2 regions of the Rhodococcus sp. AC861 genome follow, and region 1 is predicted to be linked to the other one. Evidence: riboswitches for the same ligand, from Rfam matches in the RefSeq annotation. Region 1 holds a riboswitch; the other holds the start of a gene.
What was found. Region 1 has a riboswitch for cyclic di-AMP ahead of AC0IX4_RS13925 (transglycosylase family protein). Riboswitches for the same ligand answer to the same signal wherever they lie in the genome.

Region 1 (4,409 bases):
TCCCGATGAGCCACGGCACGCGCGCGAGGTCCAGCCATCCGCCCGCCAGCGCGGCCCAGCGGCGGTCCGGGCCGGCCGTGAGCCATGCGTCGGCTGTCGGTGTGGGGGCCCAGAGGTCGTCGATGTCGCCGGCAGGGCCCGAGTCCGGCAGGCCGACCGCGACGAGTCCGGCAGCGGACAGCAACTCCAGCAGCAGACCGACCCGCGCCTCGTCGAGGTCGGTCGACTTCCCGATGCGCCGGATCTCCCGCACACCCAGTCCGCCCGCCTTGAGCGCCGGGGCAGGTGTCCGGCCGAGCGCGGCGAGGATGTTCTCGCTCTGCCGCAGCAGCTCGAGTGCTTCGCCGGCCGCGGCGGCGTCGACGTCGGCGACCTTGACCTTGACCTGCTGGGTCGACGGAGTCGGAGGCGTGAGCGCGAGCGGGTCGGTCACGGGCTCTCCGCGCAGCGCCTGGGACACCTGCGGCGGAAGTTCGACGGTGTTGTCGTCCAGCCAGGTCAGGAGGCCGGAGGCCAGCAGTTGCTGCACCGGCCGGTCCGCCGGGGTGCCCGGCGCCGCGTCGCGTGTGCGTCCTATCGACGACGAGCGTGTCAGCGTGGTCAACAGGTCACGACTGCGGTCGTCGACGGCCGCGAGCTTGTCGGCCACCACCTCGGCGGTCAACCCGGAATCGGCGTCCAGGAATCTGCCGACACGCCAGGGGACCGCGTCCCGCGCCGCGGCCACCATCGTCAGCGACGTCGTTCCCCGGATCAGGGCGCGGGTGCGGAGCAAAGCCAGTGCCGCGTCGACGGCCTTCTTCGTCGCGCGCTTGTCCACCAGCTCGTCGAGGCGGCTCCGCGGTACCGGGTCCGTGTCGCCGCCTTCGTGAGCGAGCAGTTCGAGGACCGTGAGGCACAGAGTGTCCAGGTCCTCCGCGGCACGCAGCACCGACGCCCGCTGGTGGGATCTGCCGGCTAGCACGTCGAGGGTGGGAGGCGGCGGGATGGTCAGGTCCGGCCGCAGACGCAGCAGTTCGGCCAGTTCGTCGTCGCTTCGGGAGGACAGCCACTCGGTGAGTGAGTCCGCCCGATCGCCCTCGTTGTCGGTCATCGCCGTCAAGCCTAGAGACTTCGGTGGCGGCGACTGCAGACCAGGACTGGCAGACGTGCCCTTCGTAATGGTGAAATGAAGCATGGCGAACAAAGAGAAGAAGCGATACGTCGATCCGGGCTGGCCTCACAGTGCTGACGACGACGACCATCCCGTGACGGAACTGGCGTCCGCTCGCGCCGGCAGTCTGTCGCCGTACGGCGAGGAGACCGAGTTCCCGTTGCCGGCCGAGTCACTTCCGTACGCACATCCGCATACGGTCATCAACCGCTGACCCGGACGTACGAGAAGGGCCCCACCGCATGCGGTGGGGCCCTTCTCGTACGAGTGGAGCGTCAGCGAGGCAGGAGATCCTGGTTCGCGGCGATGAAGCTCGCGATCTGGGGGTCTCCGGCTGCGGCCTGGACGAATCCGAGGATCGCCGGGTCGTTGGTGAAGTTCTGGACGACCTGGGTCAGTCCCTGTACGGCCTGCTCGGTCGACGGGATGCTCGTCAGATCGGGGAGTGCCGGTGCGGTGGGCGCCGTGGTCGCCGGTGCGTCGCGCTGCGTCGGGCCGCTGCTCAGTCCGAGCTGCGAGGAGCAGGACGGCCATGCGCCCCAACCCTGCGACTCGAGCACGCGCTCGGCGACGACGATCTGCTCTTCGCGGCTGGCCTGGTTGGCGGTGGCCGCGTACTCGCCGCCGCCGTGGCTGGTCCACGTGCTCGGGGAGAACTGCAGTCCGCCCTGGAACCCGTTGCCGGTGTTGATGCCCCAGTTGCCGCCGGCCTCGCACTGCGAGAGACGGTCCCAGTCGGAATCGGGGGCTGCGTTGGCCGTGCCGCTGAATGCGAGACCTGCGGTGCCGACCAGTGCGCCGGTGACGGCGACCTTGACGACGGTCTTGCCCGTGGTGCTCGGCTTGCGATGACGTCCGCTCATAAGGGTAGAAATCCTCTCCACACGCGCCTGCGAGGTCAGCTGTCGGATTCGGGCTGAGAGGTAGCCCGGCCTCGGTGCGCTCCTGGCTGGAGCGGAGAGGCTTCACCCCTAGGTCGACTGCTCGGGGCCCGGTGGGGCGCCGCGAGAGCCGGCCGGATATCTACGAAGGACGTGTGGGTCCCCCGCCCTCGTCCCTGATCATGTCTGTGAGGGATGTCCGGTACCCGCGGGACGAGGTTTGGCGCGGCGGGCCGAACGTCGGCCGAACTTCCGGCCGAAGGGGACACTATTACGAATCGGGCACAGATGTCACTGTTCGATAACTTCGCCTGGTGTACGCGTCGCGTCGCCGTTGTGACGTGTCGCAACGGGTATCCGCAGCTAGGACGGGGAGGACGTGTTGACTACCGCGTCGTCACCCGTTCGTGACCGCTTCGTTATGTGGCGGAAGTCACATGTGCGCAGGATCACGGCCACCACCACGATCACCACGACGCCGGTGGTCGGATACACCGTCTGAAGTGCGACGGCCTCGAGTCGGTTGGACGGCGGGAGCATGAACGTGCCGATGGCGTAGACGTTGTCGGGTGCCACCCAGAACCATGCGATCTGGGGAACGCTGGCCAGCAACGGCAGCAACCAGGCGACGGGATTGCTCGCCCGGAGAGCGACGTCCATGCACACGATCAGCAGCGGCAGGAGCCACACCCAGTGATGCCCCCACGAGAACGGGGACACCAGAGGTGCCGTCAGCCCGCAGACGATCAGTCCGAGCAGTTGAAGTCCCTTGCGGTGCGCAGCCGCCGCGACGAACAGGCCTGCCACACCGACAGCGCCGGCGATCACGACCCACAGCAGGACCGGCGCTTCGTCGAGGCCGAACCACCGGGGGATCGAGGCGCGCAGAGACTGGTTCGCGCCCGAGCCGATGTCGCCGATCCGGGACGAGTCGGAGATGGCTCCGAACCAGTACGTGACCGCGTCGGAAAAGAGCACGACGAATCCCAGGACGACGCTCACGGCGGCGGTGACTGCTCCGATCAGGAGGGCCTTCCACTGCCGCGTCAACGCGAGATGGATCAGGAACAGGCCCGGAGTCATCTTGATTCCGGTGGCGATGCCGACTCCGATGCCGCGGAGCCTGCTTCCCTCGGGGCGGGTCAGATCCCACAGCACCAGGGCCAGCAGCACCAGATTGATCTGGCCGAGCCAGATCGTCATACGGATCGGCTCGAGCCAGGTGAAGATCACCGACAACGAGAGGCAGACGATGCGCAGGCTGCGGTCGTCGCGAAAGCCGAGGAACAGCCAGCAGGACCGGACGATGAAGTAGAGCAGGACGATGTTGCCCAGCCAGAACAGCAGGTGCGTCGTCGTGGTGGACATCACCCCGAGGGGGGCGAACACGAGAGCCGCGAACGGGGGATAGGTGAAGGGCAGCTCGCCGACGAGATTCCCTGCGTACAGCGGTTCGGGGCCCAGCACCGTGGCGCCGCCCGCGCGGTAGACGAGCGCGTCGATTCCGAACTGGAAGAGGCCGAACTTCGGGACGTCGAACGGGATCAGCCGGTCGTGCGCGAACACCGCGATCGCGGCGCCGAGGACCGTGAGCGCGACGAAGATCCTATGTGATCCGAAGGTGCGGTCGTCGGATTTCCTCAGTATCACGCACAGGATCGTAGACCGAAAGGGAGCCGACAGCCGGTCAGGGCACGCCGAAACGCGACCGCTCGTTACGGTTGGTGGGTTTTCGAGGTGGTCAGTACCGCATCGGTGCGGGCGCTCCGACGACGCCCACCGCGTCCGAATCGACGATGTCCTTGCCCAGCGGCATCAGCGACACCGGAATCATCTTCAGGTTCGCCAGGGCCAGGGGGATGCCGACGATGGTGATCGCCATGGCGATCGCGGTGAGGACGTGCCCGATCGCGAGCCAGATGCCCGCCACGATGATCCAGACGACGTTGCCGATCATCGAACCGAGGCCGGCCGTGGGTTTGTCGACGACGGTCCGACCGAAGGGCCACAGCGCGTAGACGCCGATCCGGAAGGCTGCGATCCCGAACGGGATGGTGACGATCAGGATGCAGCACACGATCCCGGCGAGGAAGTACCCCAGCGCCAGCCACAGGCCGCCGAAAACGAACCAGATGATGTTCAGCAGCAGTCGCATGTGACCAGTATGCCCGGTTCGCCCGCGGTCAGCGCCGGACGCGTCGACCGCTCCGCAAGGCGTGGACGAGGCCCAGCAGGAATCCGAACGGGCACAGCATCGCCGAGAGGTAGAGCCACAGGCCGGGGGGCGTGTCCGACAGGAGCAGCACCAGGAACATGACGACGATCGCGAGCAGACCGAGGCCGAAGCTGATCAACGCAGCAGCGAGCAGAGGCGG
Region 2 (4,409 bases), on a different contig from region 1:
GCGGGAATGCGGTGGGTGCACGAGCGGAGCCGGGTGTATTCGGCGATGACCGCGGCAGCGTCGGCGGCGGCGCTCCGTACCGCGAAGGGGCCCACCGCGCCGGGGGAGGGCGTGCGGACGATGGAGAGGCGCGGGAACGCCTCGGAGGTGAGCGTCAACCACCAGCCCTTGCGGGGGTACTTCGATCGACGGTTGTACGGCGGGGTGTGTGCGCTGATGAGTCGCAGCTCGTGGACACCCGCCTCGATGGCGTGAGCGCACTCGACATGGTCCACCCGCGTCGCGAGCGCCACCATCTCTCTCATGCGGCCGCGGGTTTCCGAGCCGGTGAAGTAGTTGCGCACGCGGCGATGGAGGTTCCTCGACGTACCGACGTAGAGCACCTCGTCCGAGGGGCCGCGGAAGAGATAGACACCGGGAGCGTGAGGGAGCCCGGCCGCCAGTGTCCGTTTGGCGCGATGGGCAGCGGTGACCGTCGGCAGATAGTCGACCAGCTCGGCGTAGCTGTGCACACCTTGATTGCCGACGCGTTCGATCAACGCGTGCAGGACGTCGACGGTCGCGCGCGCATCGTCGAGCGCTCGGTGGGTGGGCCTGGTGGAGACCTCGAAGAGCGTCGCGAGTGACGACAGCTTGACCGACGGTGCCTCGTCCCTGGAGAGGACACGTCGGGCCAGCTTCACGGTGCACAGGACCCGGAACGACGGCCATGCCAGATCCATACGGGTGGCGGCGGCACGAAGGAAGCCGGTGTCGAACCGGGCGTTGTGCGCCACCAGGACGCTTCCGCGAGCGAATTCGACGAAGGTGGGGAGCACTCGTTCGATACGGGGAGCGTCGATCAACATCGCGCTGCTGATGCCGGTGAGCTGGACGATGCCGGGCGGGATGGACCGACCGGGGTCGACGAGGGTGGCCATCTCTCCGATGACCCGCCCGCCACGGACCTTGACGGCCCCGATCTCGGTGATCGCGTCCTCGCCGGGACGCCCGCCCGTGGTCTCGAGGTCGACGACGACGAAGGTCGTCTCCCGCAGCGACATGTCCATCTCGTCGAAGGCGAGTTGCAGGCCCGTCGGCGCGGCGCCCGATGTCGCCGACGCAGCTGCCACGTACGCCCCGTCGGGACGCCGGGCCGGTCCGGTCTCGCTTCGCACATCCGGGACCGTAGGGGGTGCCACCGACAAGAACGACGGGGCGTTCTCGCCGGCCTGCCGTGTCGGTGGGCGCCGTTAGCGTCGGCGTCGATTCGCGTGATGATCGGCCCCGGCCTCCTTGTGATCCGGTACGAACATCACGGCCGACAGCACGAAACTTGAATGAGACGAGGATCACATGATTGTCGATTGTGGCGAGTGCGTGGTGCGGGGCGACGCGTGTTCGGACTGTGTCGTGTCGGTGCTGCTGGGCGTTCCGGGCATGCCGTCGGCACCCTCGGACGGCCCCTCCGATGCACCGTTCGCGGCACGCCGATTGAGGCTCGAGCAGGACGAACGTGCCGCCATGGACGTCCTCGCGGAGAGTGGGTTGGTACCCCGACTGCGTCTGGTCGGCAAGGTCGTCCCGTCCCCCGAGGAGTCGGCACGCGACCGGCGTGACTCGGGCCCGGAACACGTCGCGGGCTAGTGCTTCCCGTGATCGAACCGCGACACGGAGACGGTGGGCTCGACATCTTGGATGCCATTTCGTAATCTTTCCGAGACATTGCGGAGTCGTGCAGCGCCACCAGGGACTGCGTCGCAAGGTCACCGCCTAATCGGCCACCTCTTCCGGGTGGTCGTACCGGGAACCCACCGTTACACCGGGGTGAATCCCATCGAGTCGCCTGGCGGCTCGATGAGTAGGGCTGATCTTCCCAGCCCGAACCCGTCAGCTAACTCGGTCGGCGGATATCAGGAAGAAACGGAGCACCTCTTTCTCGTGGCGAAACACCGTAAGCCCAGCACCACCTCGCGGCCTGTCCGCAACGTTCTCGTCGCCGGAGCCATCACGGCCGGCGCAGTCGTCGTCCCGGCCGCGCCCGCCTTCGCGGCCCCCGTCGAGATCCCCGGTATCGGAACGTTCGAGGTTCCGGACCAGATCCTGAGCCAGCTCCCCCCGCTTCCGCAGGTCCCGGCACTTCCCGGTCCTGCCGCACCGACGTCGAGCGCAGCGCAGATCGCCGTCCAGGCTGCCGAGAGCAAGGTCGGCGCGCCGTACGTGTACGGAGCAGCCGGCCCCAACGCTTTCGATTGCTCGGGACTGATGAAGTGGGCGTACCAGCAGGCCGGCATCAACCTGCCGCGTACCAGCTACGACCAGGCTGCCGCCGGCGTCCCCGTCTCGCAGTCGGACCTGCAGCCCGGTGACATCGTGTCCTTCTACGGTGGATCGCACTCGGGTATGTACGTCGGCAACGGAAACGTCGTCCACGCATCCACCGAGAGCCAGCCCGTCAAGGTCGCTCCGCTGTCCTCCATGCCGTTCGACGGTGCGCGCCGCTACGCCTGATCGATCGCTGTAGCTCCGTCGCAGGAGTACTCGTCCGACACCGGCAGTAACTGATCACGCGGTCGGTTACTGCCGGTGTCGACGACTTTCGGGAATGTTTCGCGTCGAAAAGCGGGGTTCGTGGACAGAATCCACGGTGTCGTCGTAATCTTTCCGTGACGTCCCCGCGATTCGGCAACGGATCGCATCATGTTTCGGATCAGTTCCAGATCGGAGAACCACTCACGTGCCGTCTTCGGTATCCACGCGGTCGAGTGTGCGCGGGGCGATCCTCGCCGGCGTTCTGACCGCCGCTCTCGCGTTCGTCCCGGTCGGCGCAGCGTCGGCCGATCCTGTTCCCGGCGAATCCGCCTCGGATGCGGTCACGCGCCTGGCGGACCTGTCCCGCGAGTCGGAACAGACGACCGAGGCCATGCACAACGCCCAGATCGACCTCGATGCCAAGCTTGCAGCTCAGTCCGACGCGGACGGGCGCCTCGACGCCGATCGGCGTGCCCTCGCCGATGCCCGCGCGCAGATCGACTCGGTCCGCCCGGCAGTCGACAAGATCGCTCGGGCCAACTACCAGGGAGCGCGCACCAACCGCCTGTTCGCGGTGATGGTGAGCGACTCTCCGCAGCAGCTGCTCGACCAGATGTCCGCCCTCGACATCATCTCCACCGATGCCGCGGCAACCGTCGGCACGTTCAACGAGGCAACCGCTGCGGCGGCCGCGGCCGAGGCTGCATCGCAGCAGTCGGCGGACGCCGCTCGCACCGCGACGGAGCAGGCCAAGGCGGTCAGCGACGACCTCCAGGGCAAGCAGAGCCGACTCCAGAGCGAGATCGCCGATGTCATGGCCGCGTTCGGAGCGCTGTCCGAGCCGGAGAAGGCAGGCCTCGCGGGTGCGGCATTCCCCCCCGGATTCGATCCCGCCACCATTCTGGGAGCCCTGACACCGGGGTCGCAGACGGGAGCGCTCCAGGCTGCGTTCACGCAGATCGGAAAGCCGTACGTCTGGGGTGCGACCGGACCCGACGGGTACGACTGCTCCGGTCTGGTCGTGTGGGCGTACAAGCAGGTCGGCAAGACGCTGCCGCGGTCCAGCCAGGCGCAAGCCGCAGGTGGAACGCCGGTGGCCAAGGAAGACCTGCAGCCGGGTGACGTGGTCCTGTTCTACAACGACGCTTCCCACGTAGGCCTGTACGCAGGCAACGGGAACGTCGTCCACGCGTCGACGTTCGGGGTGCCGGTCCGAGTGGAGTCGATGGCGTCGTGGCCGTTCTACGGCGCTCGCCGATACTGATCCTTCGCGCCACGGCCGCACTGTTCGTCGTCGCGGCCGTACTCGCCGGATGCTCGTCCGGTGCTGTGGACGACAGAGGTGGCTCGGTTCCGGTCACCGCGGTCGCGGACGACGCTCGCACAGCAGGAGTGACCGCACTACTCGACAGATGGACGTCGGCGTTGCGCGACAACGACGACGCGGCCTTGCGTAGCTTGTTCGATCCGTCAGCCGACCCTGCCTTCGTCGATCGCGAAGTCGCGCGTGCAGCATCCCTGCAGGACGTTCCGCTGTCGGACTTCGGGTACGAGATCACGCCGGGGCCCGAGGTACCGGTGGAACCCACCCTGGCCGATTCGCTGGACGCCACCGAGGTGTGGGCTCCGAACGTGGTTCTGCGGTACGCCTACCAGGACTCCGACATCGGTCCCACCCGGCGCGATGTCGCTTTGGTCGTCGCGCGCCGCGGAGACACGTGGGCGCTGGTGTCCGACGCCGATGTGCCCCAGTACGCCCGCACGACGTGGCGCGGACCGTGGGACTTCGGCCCCGTCGTCGTACGCCGAGTTCCCACCGGCTCGACGACGTCGCTGGTGATCGGGCACGAGGGCCAGCGTGACTTCATCGACGCGCTGGCGGCCGATCTACCGGCCGC

Region 2: another riboswitch for cyclic di-AMP. It lies ahead of AC0IX4_RS09835 (C40 family peptidase); the one in region 1 lies ahead of AC0IX4_RS13925 (transglycosylase family protein).

The regions. Positions count from the first base shown of each region.
Region 1 is NZ_CEEDMW010000004.1:100,050-104,458, forward strand. It holds gene AC0IX4_RS13915 (helicase-associated domain-containing protein) at 1-1,093, opposite strand, end outside; gene AC0IX4_RS13920 (hypothetical protein) at 1,176-1,367, shown strand; gene AC0IX4_RS13925 (transglycosylase family protein) at 1,429-2,016, opposite strand; cyclic di-AMP (ydaO/yuaA leader) riboswitch at 2,025-2,231, opposite strand; gene AC0IX4_RS13930 (glycosyltransferase 87 family protein) at 2,398-3,684, opposite strand; gene AC0IX4_RS13935 (YccF domain-containing protein) at 3,776-4,189, opposite strand; gene AC0IX4_RS13940 (hypothetical protein) at 4,218-4,409, opposite strand, start outside.
Region 2 is NZ_CEEDMW010000003.1:64,490-68,898, forward strand. It holds gene AC0IX4_RS09825 (DEDD exonuclease domain-containing protein) at 1-1,049, opposite strand, end outside; gene AC0IX4_RS09830 (hypothetical protein) at 1,336-1,626, shown strand; cyclic di-AMP (ydaO/yuaA leader) riboswitch at 1,740-1,903, shown strand; gene AC0IX4_RS09835 (C40 family peptidase) at 1,921-2,490, shown strand; gene AC0IX4_RS09840 (C40 family peptidase) at 2,717-3,775, shown strand; gene AC0IX4_RS09845 (hypothetical protein) at 3,745-4,409, shown strand, end outside.